DNA from 2 places in the Marinobacter sp. PE14 genome. Region 1 is predicted to be linked to the other one. Evidence: predicted binding sites of a transcription regulator. Region 1 holds the regulator's gene; the other holds the start of a gene.
The links. Region 1 encodes FliA, which starts transcription of late flagellar genes. Its sites were predicted from a motif close to CTAAAGTTTNNNNNNNNNNNGCCGNTAA; they were not measured.
Positions count from the first base shown of each region.

Region 1 (5,510 bases):
CCCTGGTTACCACCGACCGCTATCGGGTGGCGGCGCACGAGCAGTTATTTGTGTTCGGTCGCATTCTGAATGTGCCGGTTCGGGTCGTGGATGAGAGCCACAGTCTGGACGATATTCTGGACGAGCTGTCAGACCGTCATCTGGTGCTGATTGATACCGCCGGACTGACCAGTGCGGACAAAGGCTATCAGGAACAGCTGGCCGAACTGGCTCGCAGCCATCACAATATCAAGACCCATCTGGTTGTCTCGGCAACCAGTCAGCCTCGCATCATGAAATCCGTCTGGCATTGCTATAAGATGGCAAATCTTGCGGGCTGTGTGATGACCAAAATCGACGAGGCCCTGACGCTGGGCGAGTCTCTCGGGTTTGTGATGGAAACCGGTCTGCCGGTAGCCTATTACACAGACGGGCAGAAGATTCCTGAAGACCTGCACCACGCAGAAGCCGTTCCGCTGGTGCGGCTGGCCGTGGATCGGCTGAAAACACTCCAGCAACAGCAAGCGGTCGCAGAGGGCCTGAAAGAGCACGCCTGAGACCGGACAGATTGACAGCAGGCGTCGGAGAAACAGCCGGCGAAACGTGGCGAGAGACCAAAAACAGTATGAGCAGAGCACATCCGGTACAGGTGATAGCAGTTTCCGGCGGAAAGGGTGGTGTCGGCAAGAGTAACGTGTCGGTTAACCTCGGAATTGCCCTGGCGCAGAAAGGCCGGAGAGTGGTGCTGCTCGACGCCGACCTTGGGCTGGCCAATATCGATGTATTGTTGGGCATTACCGCCAACCGTAACCTCCAGGATGTTCTGGCAGGCGACTGTGATCTCAAGGACGTTCTGGTGAATGGTCCCGGCGGCATCAAGATTGTCCCAGCCTCTTCCGGTACCCAGAGAATGACCCAGCTTAGCCCCATGGAGCATGCCGGGTTGATTAACGCGTTTAGTGAGCTTGGGGACCAGATTGATGTTTTGATTGTGGATACCGCTGCCGGTATCTCCGAATCGGTTGTCAGTTTTCTCAGGGCATCCCAGGAGTTGTTGCTGGTGGTGTGTGACGAGCCCACGTCCATTACCGACTGTTACGCCCTGATCAAGCTCATGAACCGCGAGTACGGTACGAATCGGTTCCGCATTCTTGCCAATCAGGTCCGGAATGAGCAGGAAGGCCGGCATCTGTTTGAAAAACTGACCCGGGTCACCGAGCGCTTCCTCGATGTGGCACTACAATACGTTGGAATAGTCCCCTACGATGAGGCTGTGAAGAAAGCCGTTCAGCGACAGCGTGCGGTGCTGGATGCCTATCCCAGGGCGAAAGCTTCACTGGCCATCAAGGCGCTGGCGGACAAGGTAGATAGCTGGCCGTTGCCGTCCTCTCCCCGCGGGCATCTGGAATTTTTTGTGGAGCGGCTCGTCGAAGTCTGAATCGGATCCAGTCAAACAAAAAACCGGATACATGACATTGGCGAAAAACCTCGGAATCTATAACCAGTCAAGTGCGCAGAAGCCGGCTCAGCTCATTGAGCAGCACGCGCCGCTGGTCAAGAAAATTGCCCTTCACCTGTTGGCCCGCCTGCCGGCGTCCGTCCAGCTTGAAGACCTGATGCAGGCCGGCATGATCGGTCTGCTCGAGGCCGCCCAGCGTTACAGCTCCACCAAAGGTGCTACCTTCGAGACTTACGCCGGTATCCGGATTCGCGGTGCCATGGTGGACGAAATCCGCAAGGGTGACTGGGTGCCACGCTCTGTGCATCGCAACGCCCGTCGCATTTCCCAGGCCATCAAGGCCGTTGAAGATCGACTCGGCCGAGAAGCCCAGGACCAGGAAGTGGCCGAAGAGTTGGGTATGGGGCTGGCCGAATATCACTCCTACCTTTCCGATTCCAACAGCGGTCGACTTTTTAGCCTCGACGAGCTCAATGAATCCGGAGAGCTGCCGATAGAACAAACAGAGACGCAGGATAATCCCCTAGAGGGATTGTCCTCCGATGCCTTCCGGCGCAGCCTCGCTGAGGCGATTGAAGACCTGCCGGAGCGGGAAAAGCTGGTGTTGAGCCTTTACTACCAGGAAGAACTGAACCTCAAGGAGATTGGTGCGGTGCTTGGGGTCAGTGAGAGCCGGGTAAGCCAGATTCACAGCCAGGCAGCCCTGCGCCTTCGAGGCCGGCTCTCGGATTGGCGCCAGGAATCGGACAGCTGACAGCGTTCAGTCTGTGTCGGCAACGAGGTAGTCTGTAGTTTTTGGTAACCGATGCTTTACAACCGAAGCAAAGGTCTGACAATAAGCGGTTAAAACAGCGGCCTGCTAGACTTTGAACGCAAAGGTCAAACGAATTCCGGGTGTTACTAACTGGAGGTCCCATTGGACAAAAACATGAAAATCCTCATTGTGGACGACTTCTCCACAATGCGACGGATCATCAAGAACCTGCTGCGTGATCTGGGCTTCACCAACACCGATGAAGCTGACGACGGCAACACAGCGCTGCCAATGCTTAAAAGCGGCAAATACGATTTTCTGGTGACCGACTGGAACATGCCGGGCATGTCAGGCTTCGATCTTCTCAAGGCCGTTCGGGCGGACGAGAATCTGAAAACCCTGCCGGTATTGATGGTAACCGCTGAGGCCAAGCGCGACCAGATCGTTGCCGCTGCCCAGGCGGGCGTGAACGGTTATGTGGTCAAGCCGTTCACCGCTGCCGTGCTCAAGGAAAAGATTGAGAAAATCTTTGAAAGAATCCAGTAACCAGAGGTCGGATGGCTCTCATGAGCGATAGCAGAAAGAACCATCGGGGCCTTGAACCGGAGGTGACGGAAAAGCTCCAGCGGCAGGCAGCAGAACTGGCCGAGAGTGTTGATGCGGGTGATTATGCCAAAGCCATGACCCTGATCAATGAACTCAGCGAGGTCAGGGATCAGAGTCTGTATCGTGAGGTAGGGCGATTGACCCGGAGCCTGCACGAAGCAATCCGGAACTTCCAGATTGATCCCCGTAACGCCGAACAGCAGGAAGCACTGTCCATGATGACAGATGCCTCCGATCGTCTCGAATACGTTGTGCAGATGACGGGCGAGGCAGCCAACCGGACCATGGATCTGGTTGAGGAAACCATGCCGCTGGCCAATGCCCTCAGAGACGAGGCCGCCGCGTTGCGTGATGAGTGGCAGCGCCTGCGTCGCCGGGAAATGCAGCCGGCCGAGTTTCGCGAGCTGTACGGCCGGATTGATCGATTTTTCGCCAGCATGGCGACCGATGCCGACACCATGTACAGCAACCTGTCGGAAATACTGCTGGCTCAGGACTATCAGGATTTGACGGGGCAGGTCATCCAGAAGGTCACCGCCCTGGTGAAAGAGGTTGAGGAGCAGATGCTCAGCCTGGTGGTGATGGCCAGTCATGTGGACCAGCTCACGGGCACGGTGCACCAGATTGAAGAAAAAGAAGAGTCTGCAGAGAAGGGCGTCGGGCCCCAGATCAAGGCCGATGAGCGTGAAGATGTAGTTTCGGGACAGGACGACGTAGACGACCTGTTGTCCAGTCTCGGTTTCTGAACAATGAGGGTAACGCATGGCGTTTGATGCTGATGAAGAGATTTTGCAGGACTTCCTGGTAGAAGCCGGCGAGATCCTCGAAAAGCTGTCAGAGCAGTTGGTAGATCTTGAGCAACATCCTGACGACAGTGATCTGCTCAACGCCATCTTCCGTGGTTTCCATACCGTGAAAGGCGGTGCCGGCTTCCTTCAGCTTGAAGCCCTGGTGAACTGCTGCCATTCCGCCGAGAACGTCTTCGACATCCTGCGTAACCACAAGCGCAAGGTGGACTCCGAACTGATGGACGTGGTTCTCGAAGCCCTCGACCACGTCAATGCCATGTTTGAGCAGGTCCGCAATCATGAGGAGCTGACGCCGGCCCCGGACGAACTGATTGCCCGTCTGGACGCCCTGGCCCAGCCGGAAGGCGAGGGGGCACCTGCCGCTGCCGCTCAGCCTGAGCAGGAAGAGAGCGAACCGGCAGAAGACGGTGGCGACATCACCGACGACGAATTCGAGCAGCTTCTGGACGCATTGCAGGACGAAAAATCGGAGGAGGCTCCCTCGGCTTCAGGCGCCGGGTCGGCCGGCGGTGAACAGGAAAGTTCTGGGGACGACGAAATTAGCGACGACGAATTCGAGGCGCTGCTGGATCAGTTGCACGGAAAAGGGCAGTTTGCGGGTGCGCCAGCTGGCGAGGAAGAGGCCGTCAGCAAAGAAGACAAGCCGGCTGCCAAGGCGGAAGGCAGTGGCAGCGATGACCTGATCACCGACGACGAATTCGAGAAACTGCTGGACGATCTTCACGGCAAGGGCGGAAGTCCGACTGCGGGGGGTGAGCCTTCAGCCCCTGAAAAGCCCTCAGTGCCGAAAAAGCCTGCAGCTCCCAAACCGCCTGAATCTCCGAAAGAGCCGGCTACGCCGAAAGCAACCACGCCACAGCCCGAGAAGTCGAAGCCGGCCGAGAAGCCGGAAGCCAAAGGCGCGGCCGCACCGGCGATGCCTGCCCGCGAGCACGCTCCGGCAGCGGAAACGACGGTTCGTGTCGACACCAAGCGACTCGACGACATCATGAATATGGTGGGTGAGCTGGTGCTGGTGCGTAACCGCTTGCAGCGTCTGGGTGCCGAAAGCGAAGATGAACACATGCACAAGGCGGTATCCAATCTGGATGTGGTTACGACCGATCTTCAGTCCGCCGTCATGCAGACCCGCATGCAGCCGATCAAAAAGGTGTTCGGCCGGTTCCCCCGCGTTGTGCGCGATCTTGCCAGAAACCTCAAAAAAGAGGTGAACCTGGTGATGCATGGCGAGGAAACCGATCTCGACAAGAACCTGGTTGAAGCACTGTCTGATCCGCTGGTTCACCTGGTGCGGAATTCGGTGGACCACGGGATCGAAGCTCCCGACGTCCGCGAGAAAGCCGGGAAGCCCCGCCAGGGCATTGTTACCCTGTCTGCCGAGCAGGAGGGAGATCATATTCTGTTGTTCATCGAGGATGACGGGGCTGGCATGGATCCGGAGGTCCTGCGCCGCAAAGCCGTCGAAAAGGGTATCTACGACCAGGACGCCGCGGACCGGCTGACCAATTCGGAGTGCTACAACCTGATTTTTGCCGCCGGCTTTTCCACCAAGGAGCAGATTTCCGATGTCTCCGGTCGTGGCGTCGGCATGGATGTGGTGAAAACCAAGATTGGCCAGCTCAATGGTCAGTTGAGTATCGAATCCGAACTGGGCAAGGGCTCTCGCATTGTCATCAAGGTTCCGCTGACGCTCGCCATCATGCCCACCCTGATGATCATGCTGGGCGATCAATCCTTCGCACTGCCGCTGGTAAACGTGGTCGAGATTTTCCATCTGGATCTGACCAAGACCAACATCGTCGATGGGCGCGAATGCATTGTGGTCAGGGATAAAGTCTTCCCGCTATTCCACATCAAGCGCTGGCTGGTTCGTGGCGGCACTGCCCAGGAGGTGCGCGATAAC
Region 1 is NZ_JBQXNY010000001.1:907,891-913,400, forward strand. Features, by position in the region: gene flhF (flagellar biosynthesis protein FlhF) at 1-536, shown strand, start outside; gene ACWJ62_RS04345 (MinD/ParA family protein) at 605-1,417, shown strand; gene ACWJ62_RS04350 (RNA polymerase sigma factor FliA) at 1,449-2,192, shown strand; gene cheY (chemotaxis response regulator CheY) at 2,355-2,738, shown strand; gene ACWJ62_RS04360 (protein phosphatase CheZ) at 2,759-3,544, shown strand; gene ACWJ62_RS04365 (chemotaxis protein CheW) at 3,561-5,510, shown strand, end outside.

Region 2 (5,510 bases), on a different contig from region 1:
GTTGCCCCCGATGGAACGTTTATGCCGAGCGCTTTGAGCGTGTCAGCATCCAGGTTGCCGTTTGTCTTCAGCCCGGCTTCACGTTGATAGGTGCGGATAGCTGCACGGAGTTGGTTGTCGATCCAGCCATCGGCGCGCCCGATGTCATGACCGGCACCGTAAAGTGCGTTTTCGGCGGCGAAAATGACTTTTTCTGGTTGGGAGGCGTGAGCACCGCCAATGAAAGTGGCCGCTGTCAGCAAAGCAATGACAGAACCACGAATGCCTGGATTTCTCTGTGAATGAAAGCGCGTCATGGCGGGATACCTCCGGGCAGTCCGTTTCCGGTTACATTGTGTAACTTGAAACCCCAAGGTATCAGTTAATCATCTGCGCTCTCGTGAATTGGTTAACATCTGCAACCATTGTGTGTTCAGGATTCACTGGCCCTGAAGCGTCGCACGAGAGTATTCAGTTCATCAGCCATGTTCGCCAGGGAGCGGCTTGACTGATTCACCTGGGAAATGTCTCCAGCCAGTTCCTCAATGGCACTACTGCTGATTTCCACATTCTGAGTCATCTCCGACGCCGTCGCTCTCTGTTGTTCGGTTGCGCTGGCAATTTGAGTTGTCATTTCAACGATGCTGTTAACCGCTGCGAGAATGTCCGTCAAAGCCTCTCCCGATTTGCTTGCTTCTTCGCTGGCTTCCTCTGCCATCTGTTTGGCCTTGCTCATATCCACGACGGCGCCAGCAGCGCCACTCTGAAGCTGGGAAACAATTCGTTCGATATCGACGGTCGATTCCTGAACGCGCTTGGCCAGTCCTCGAACTTCATCAGCAACCACGGCAAAACCCCGTCCGGCGTCACCGGCACGGGCCGCCTCAATGGCGGCATTGAGCGCCAGGAGATTCGTTTGCTCAGCAATGCTCTGGATGACAGCCAGCACATTGCCGATTTCGGCCGATTCGTTTTCCAGCTGTTGGATCCGGGTAGACCCCTTCTCAACCTGATTGGCCAGGTTCGTAACGGCCCGAATGGCAGAGCCAACGGTTTCCTGTCCGGAATCCGCAAGCGATGCGGCCTTACGGGCCGATTCGTCAGTTTCGCTCGTGTTTGAGGCAATCTCTTCGGAGGTGGACACCATTTCCTGCATTGCGGCAGACACTTGCGTGATCTGGTCGCGCTGTTGCTCTGAATTGGCTGTGGTCCGCTCTGTAATCCCGGAAAGAGATTCGGACTCGCCGGTCAGTTGGCGAGACGCCGTAACAATCCGGGAAATCGTTTCCTCGAGCGTTTGCAGGAAGGTGTTGACCGCGTCGATGAAGTCACCGATCTCATCGGGACGACCCGGAGTTAGTCGGGTGGATAGGTTGCCGTTGTTGTTGGCGATGTCATCCAGGTAACTGAGAATTTCAGTCTTGGCGCGTTTCACGCTGTTGCCCATCAAACGGCTCATCACAATGGCAACAATCAACCCGAGTACAGCGGAGACCAGGAAAGCCGCGAGGGTAAATTTCAAAGCCAGATCCGTTGCTGCGGTTGCCTCATCGGCCTCTTGGTCCAGAGAGGCGAATATACTAGCTTCAAGTTCCCGGGCCATGGTCGCAATTTCCGGTCCCCGAACGTCCAGCTTCCGGGATTTAACGCCGACGAGAATGCTCTGCTGCTCAAGCATTTTCTGAACAGCAGCCCGATAGGCTTCCAGTTCTTCAACGACAGTGTTCAGGTACACCTGAACAAATTCGGGACCATTTTCGGCATCAATCAGCTCGAGGGCATCAGACAGGTCCTCAATGGCCCAGCCGAGGGCCTTTTGCGAATCCTCATCGCCGGTTGCCAAATACCGCTCGGCAGTCATCCGCATGATCAATGCATCGTTAAGCAGTTGCTCCAGACCGGCTCTCAGTTCGCTGTCTGGCTCACGGTTGGCGACGCCATTCAGCGCGAGCCTGAGGGCCTTTGTGGCGTTTGGTCCGTGTACATCCAGCTTTTCAGAAATAATGCTGAGTACCTGACGCTTTGCCGGAACCAATTCGTTTCTGAAGGCATCAATGTACTGATTGGTTGTCCCTTCAATCCGATCAACCAGGCTGGCTCGCTCGGGCTCTTGAATGTCGTCCTGGGCTTTGGCCATTACGGCTCTGAAATCCGCTTCCATCTCATCAAACCGTTCCAGGGTTTCCTCGTTGCCCGTGGAGAAGTAATCGAACACCCGGAGGCGCATTCGATAAACGCTGATCACCGACTCAGTGCCAATGGCGGTTTCTGGTGCCAGGTCTCGGGCAACAGTGTTCATCCGCTCGTCCAGCTGCTGGAATTCGTAGACACTGAAAAGGGTAACGGAGGCGAAGAGAAGAAGAACAAAAACAGGCGCAATCAATAGTTTGCCGGGAACACCTAATTTTCGTTCTACGGATTCGAGGAAAGAGGAAGCCAAAGCGTAGCCCTTCTATTAATTTGTTTTATTGGGTATCGGCTGCGCTGATCAAACCTGAAGTCTTACATCAGATTTTGGAAATCAGCGCAGCGGTAATGAGAGGATTATTGGTGGTGCCTATTCCACGAAGTTTGCCTGACTCGCGATCAGGGGCGATAGCTGCAGATTCCAGTGCGCCAGTCCGCTTTCACTGTATACATAATGGCCGCTGAGGGACTTCAGTTGGGGTATGCGATCTGGCTTGACGCCATTGAGAATCAGCGACGCCAGCCTGGCCGCGGTCAGACCTTCTTGCCGAGCAGAGATGGTAAAGCCACCAATGCTCTGTTCCTCACCCACAAAAATATCCCAGAAAGAGAACAGTGGGAGCTGGGCGCGATAGAAGGCTTCTTTCAAAAGATTATGAGGTATGACGTATTCGCCATTGGTGTCGCGAATCGTGTGATGGGTGCCCAGAACAACAGCATCATATCGCTCATGGGCGTTGACAATGGTCTCCAGCCAGGTGTCCCGATCATTCGTCAGGACAATGTCCAGTTCAGACCCGTAGATCGCGTCCTGACGCTTGTCTCCAAAGTACTCGTTAACGGCGTTGCGCATGGTAGGTGAGTCATCCATCAGAACCAGGAAGCGCTCTTTTTGCCGGAGTATTTTTCTCAGGTGTCGTATGCTTTCTGCGAAGAAAGGACGCTCGAGTATGCCGGTGACCAGAGGGTGTTCGAGGGTAGGGTGCTGAACAGGGCCGCCATTCACGCCGAGGAATACCACTGGAATCTGCTGCCCGACGAGGTAATCGGCCATCAACGTAAAGGCATTGTCATCACCGAGGATGGCAACATCGGGCTTGATGTCCGCTATATCGTTCTGGATTTGAGCTGCCTTCTGTGGCCACTCCGGTTTTGAAAGCCGCTTGGTGTCGAGTTCGAAGACGTGAATATCGTGATCCTCCCCGAGAACAGACCGGACCGCATCGATGTAGTCCGCGTCCCATTTGTATTCGAGGTGATAGCTTTGAACGATAACGACGGTTTTACCGAAACACAGCGGACTGACCAGCAAAAGAGCCAGGAAGAGTAAACGCATAGTTGTTCCTTATTATTATCCGAACCAGGTTGAAAAACAGAATGTTTAACGAATTGTTCTTCAGGCATTTTTTTATAGTTGTGGCCGGATTCAATACAGGAACCGTGCCACAAGGCTAGAGAGCTGTTTTTTCAGGGATTTATTGATTTTCGGAACTGTAGATTTGGCTTTCTTGCAGAAATCGTCCGATTGTCAGGACAATAAATGGTAATCGGGCTTGGATTTGTTGGTTTTGCCGGACAGATACGTCCGAAAAGTCGGACACAGAGAGGGCTTCCAGGTCTCAGATCGAAACGTCCTCTGTGCGTGGATTACGCGGGTAGTAGCGCTCCGGCAGGCGCTCGATGTGGGGAAAGAACCGGGTGTCTTTGTAAGGCATTTTCATGAACCCTGACACCCCGAGTCCGGTTATCTGTTCGACTGCCGAGAGAATTTCATCCAGCAGCCGGCTGAATTCTGGTTCTTGCTCAGGATCCAGTAGCCGATAGTGGCTGTGGATTTTTAGGTGGCGGGGCAGGGCCTCGAAAATAATCATGCCCGTGTGGTGGATCTCGTTCAGTGCCTCCAGTGATCGGATGATGGTCTCTGGTAGCACAAGAAATTCTTCCGGGTCCGGGCCGTCTTCGAAGTAGGAGTGCACGCGGCTTTCATCCTCCACCTCCGGTGCGGCACTGACCTCGTAATGCAGTTTCATGTCTGGCGACACCAGAAATGGTTGATCAGGTTCGTCTCGATCAACATGCAGGGTGTTGCGGGCGTTGAACAGACAGCTCTTGAAGATCCCCTGCCGGTAAATCGCCTGGGCCAGATAGACCATGTTGTTGACCGCCTGAACGAAGGCGGACTTCAGGGCCGGGTCATGGAGATTCAGTGAGGTATCAATGTAGATGCCATCGGTTTCCCAGCGCACGGCCAGCCCGCCTTCCACCGGGTAACGCCCAAGCCGGCTGACGGCGGCCAGGAATGCCTTCTCGGTTTCGCCCATGCCCTGCATGAAGTTCTTGTAGTAGCGGTCCAGCTGCACGTCATTGACGTCGTTGAGGGTTTCCGGTGCGCCTTCCTCCCTGAGGAACGATTTTCGGGAGCTGTAAACCACCGTGTCAATTTCCTGGTCTGAGGCTCGCACCCACACCGGTACCTGCGCCGTGACCGCTCTTTCCGGAAGATCAATCATCACCGTCCGGGCCATCCGCGGCATTTCCCTGAGATAGTAATCACCGGCTTGGCGTCGCGTATCCGGATCCGGCGAGAGCATGCCATCGAGCATGCGGGCAAACTCCATGGGCAGCCCCAGGGAAGTGGCCGGAATGGCCCGATGACCAAAACGGCAGGATTGGGCGGATGCCAGGGCATAGAGCGTCCCTGCGGCCCCCTGTTCGTCAAAACGGGGTGAAGAAAGCCCGCCGTTGAGCTGTTCATCGCCGATAAAATAGACATCCCCGAGCCGTGCGTTGGTTTGCTGAAGGTTATCGGACATCAGCTCCATGACGTTGGCGGTAATGAACTGCTGGTTGGCGTCCAACTGGGCAAACACGGAAGAGCCCCAGTCGATCAGGGCAATGTTTTCCGTGCTGGCGTCAAAGACCAGATTGGAGGGCTTGATATCGCCATGCACAATCGGCCTGCCAGCAGGGCCGTTTTCACGGCGCAAGTTACGTAGGATGTCGGCAAGCTGGTCTGCAATGCGAATAACGAGCCGCGGTTTCAGGCGACCATCTCGCAGGGAAACCTCTTCCAGGTTTAACCCGGCGGCGCGCTCCATCACCAGAATTGGCTGGTTATTGGCCCGCTGGTAGGAAATCAGCCTGGGTACCCTGGGGTGCCGGACCTGCTCGAGAATATAGGCTTCATCTTCAAGTCGGTCCTGGAGGTGTCTGGGCAGATTGATGCGGGTGAACTTGAAGACGTGTTCCGGGCCCCCGGTTGCGGTGCCTGGCAGGCGGCCTGAGAATACAAAGCCGTAAGCACCCTTGCCAATCAGCTCTATGTCCTGGTAACCGAGTTGGCG
Region 2 is NZ_JBQXNY010000004.1:426,983-432,492, forward strand. Features, by position in the region: gene ACWJ62_RS15500 (peptidoglycan-binding protein) at 1-242, opposite strand, end outside; gene ACWJ62_RS15505 (methyl-accepting chemotaxis protein) at 413-2,362, opposite strand; gene ACWJ62_RS15510 (ABC transporter substrate-binding protein) at 2,537-3,502, opposite strand; gene ACWJ62_RS15515 (protein kinase domain-containing protein) at 3,786-5,510, opposite strand, start outside.
Region 2: the regulator FliA is predicted to act here: its motif matches at 2,452-2,479, upstream of ACWJ62_RS15505 (methyl-accepting chemotaxis protein).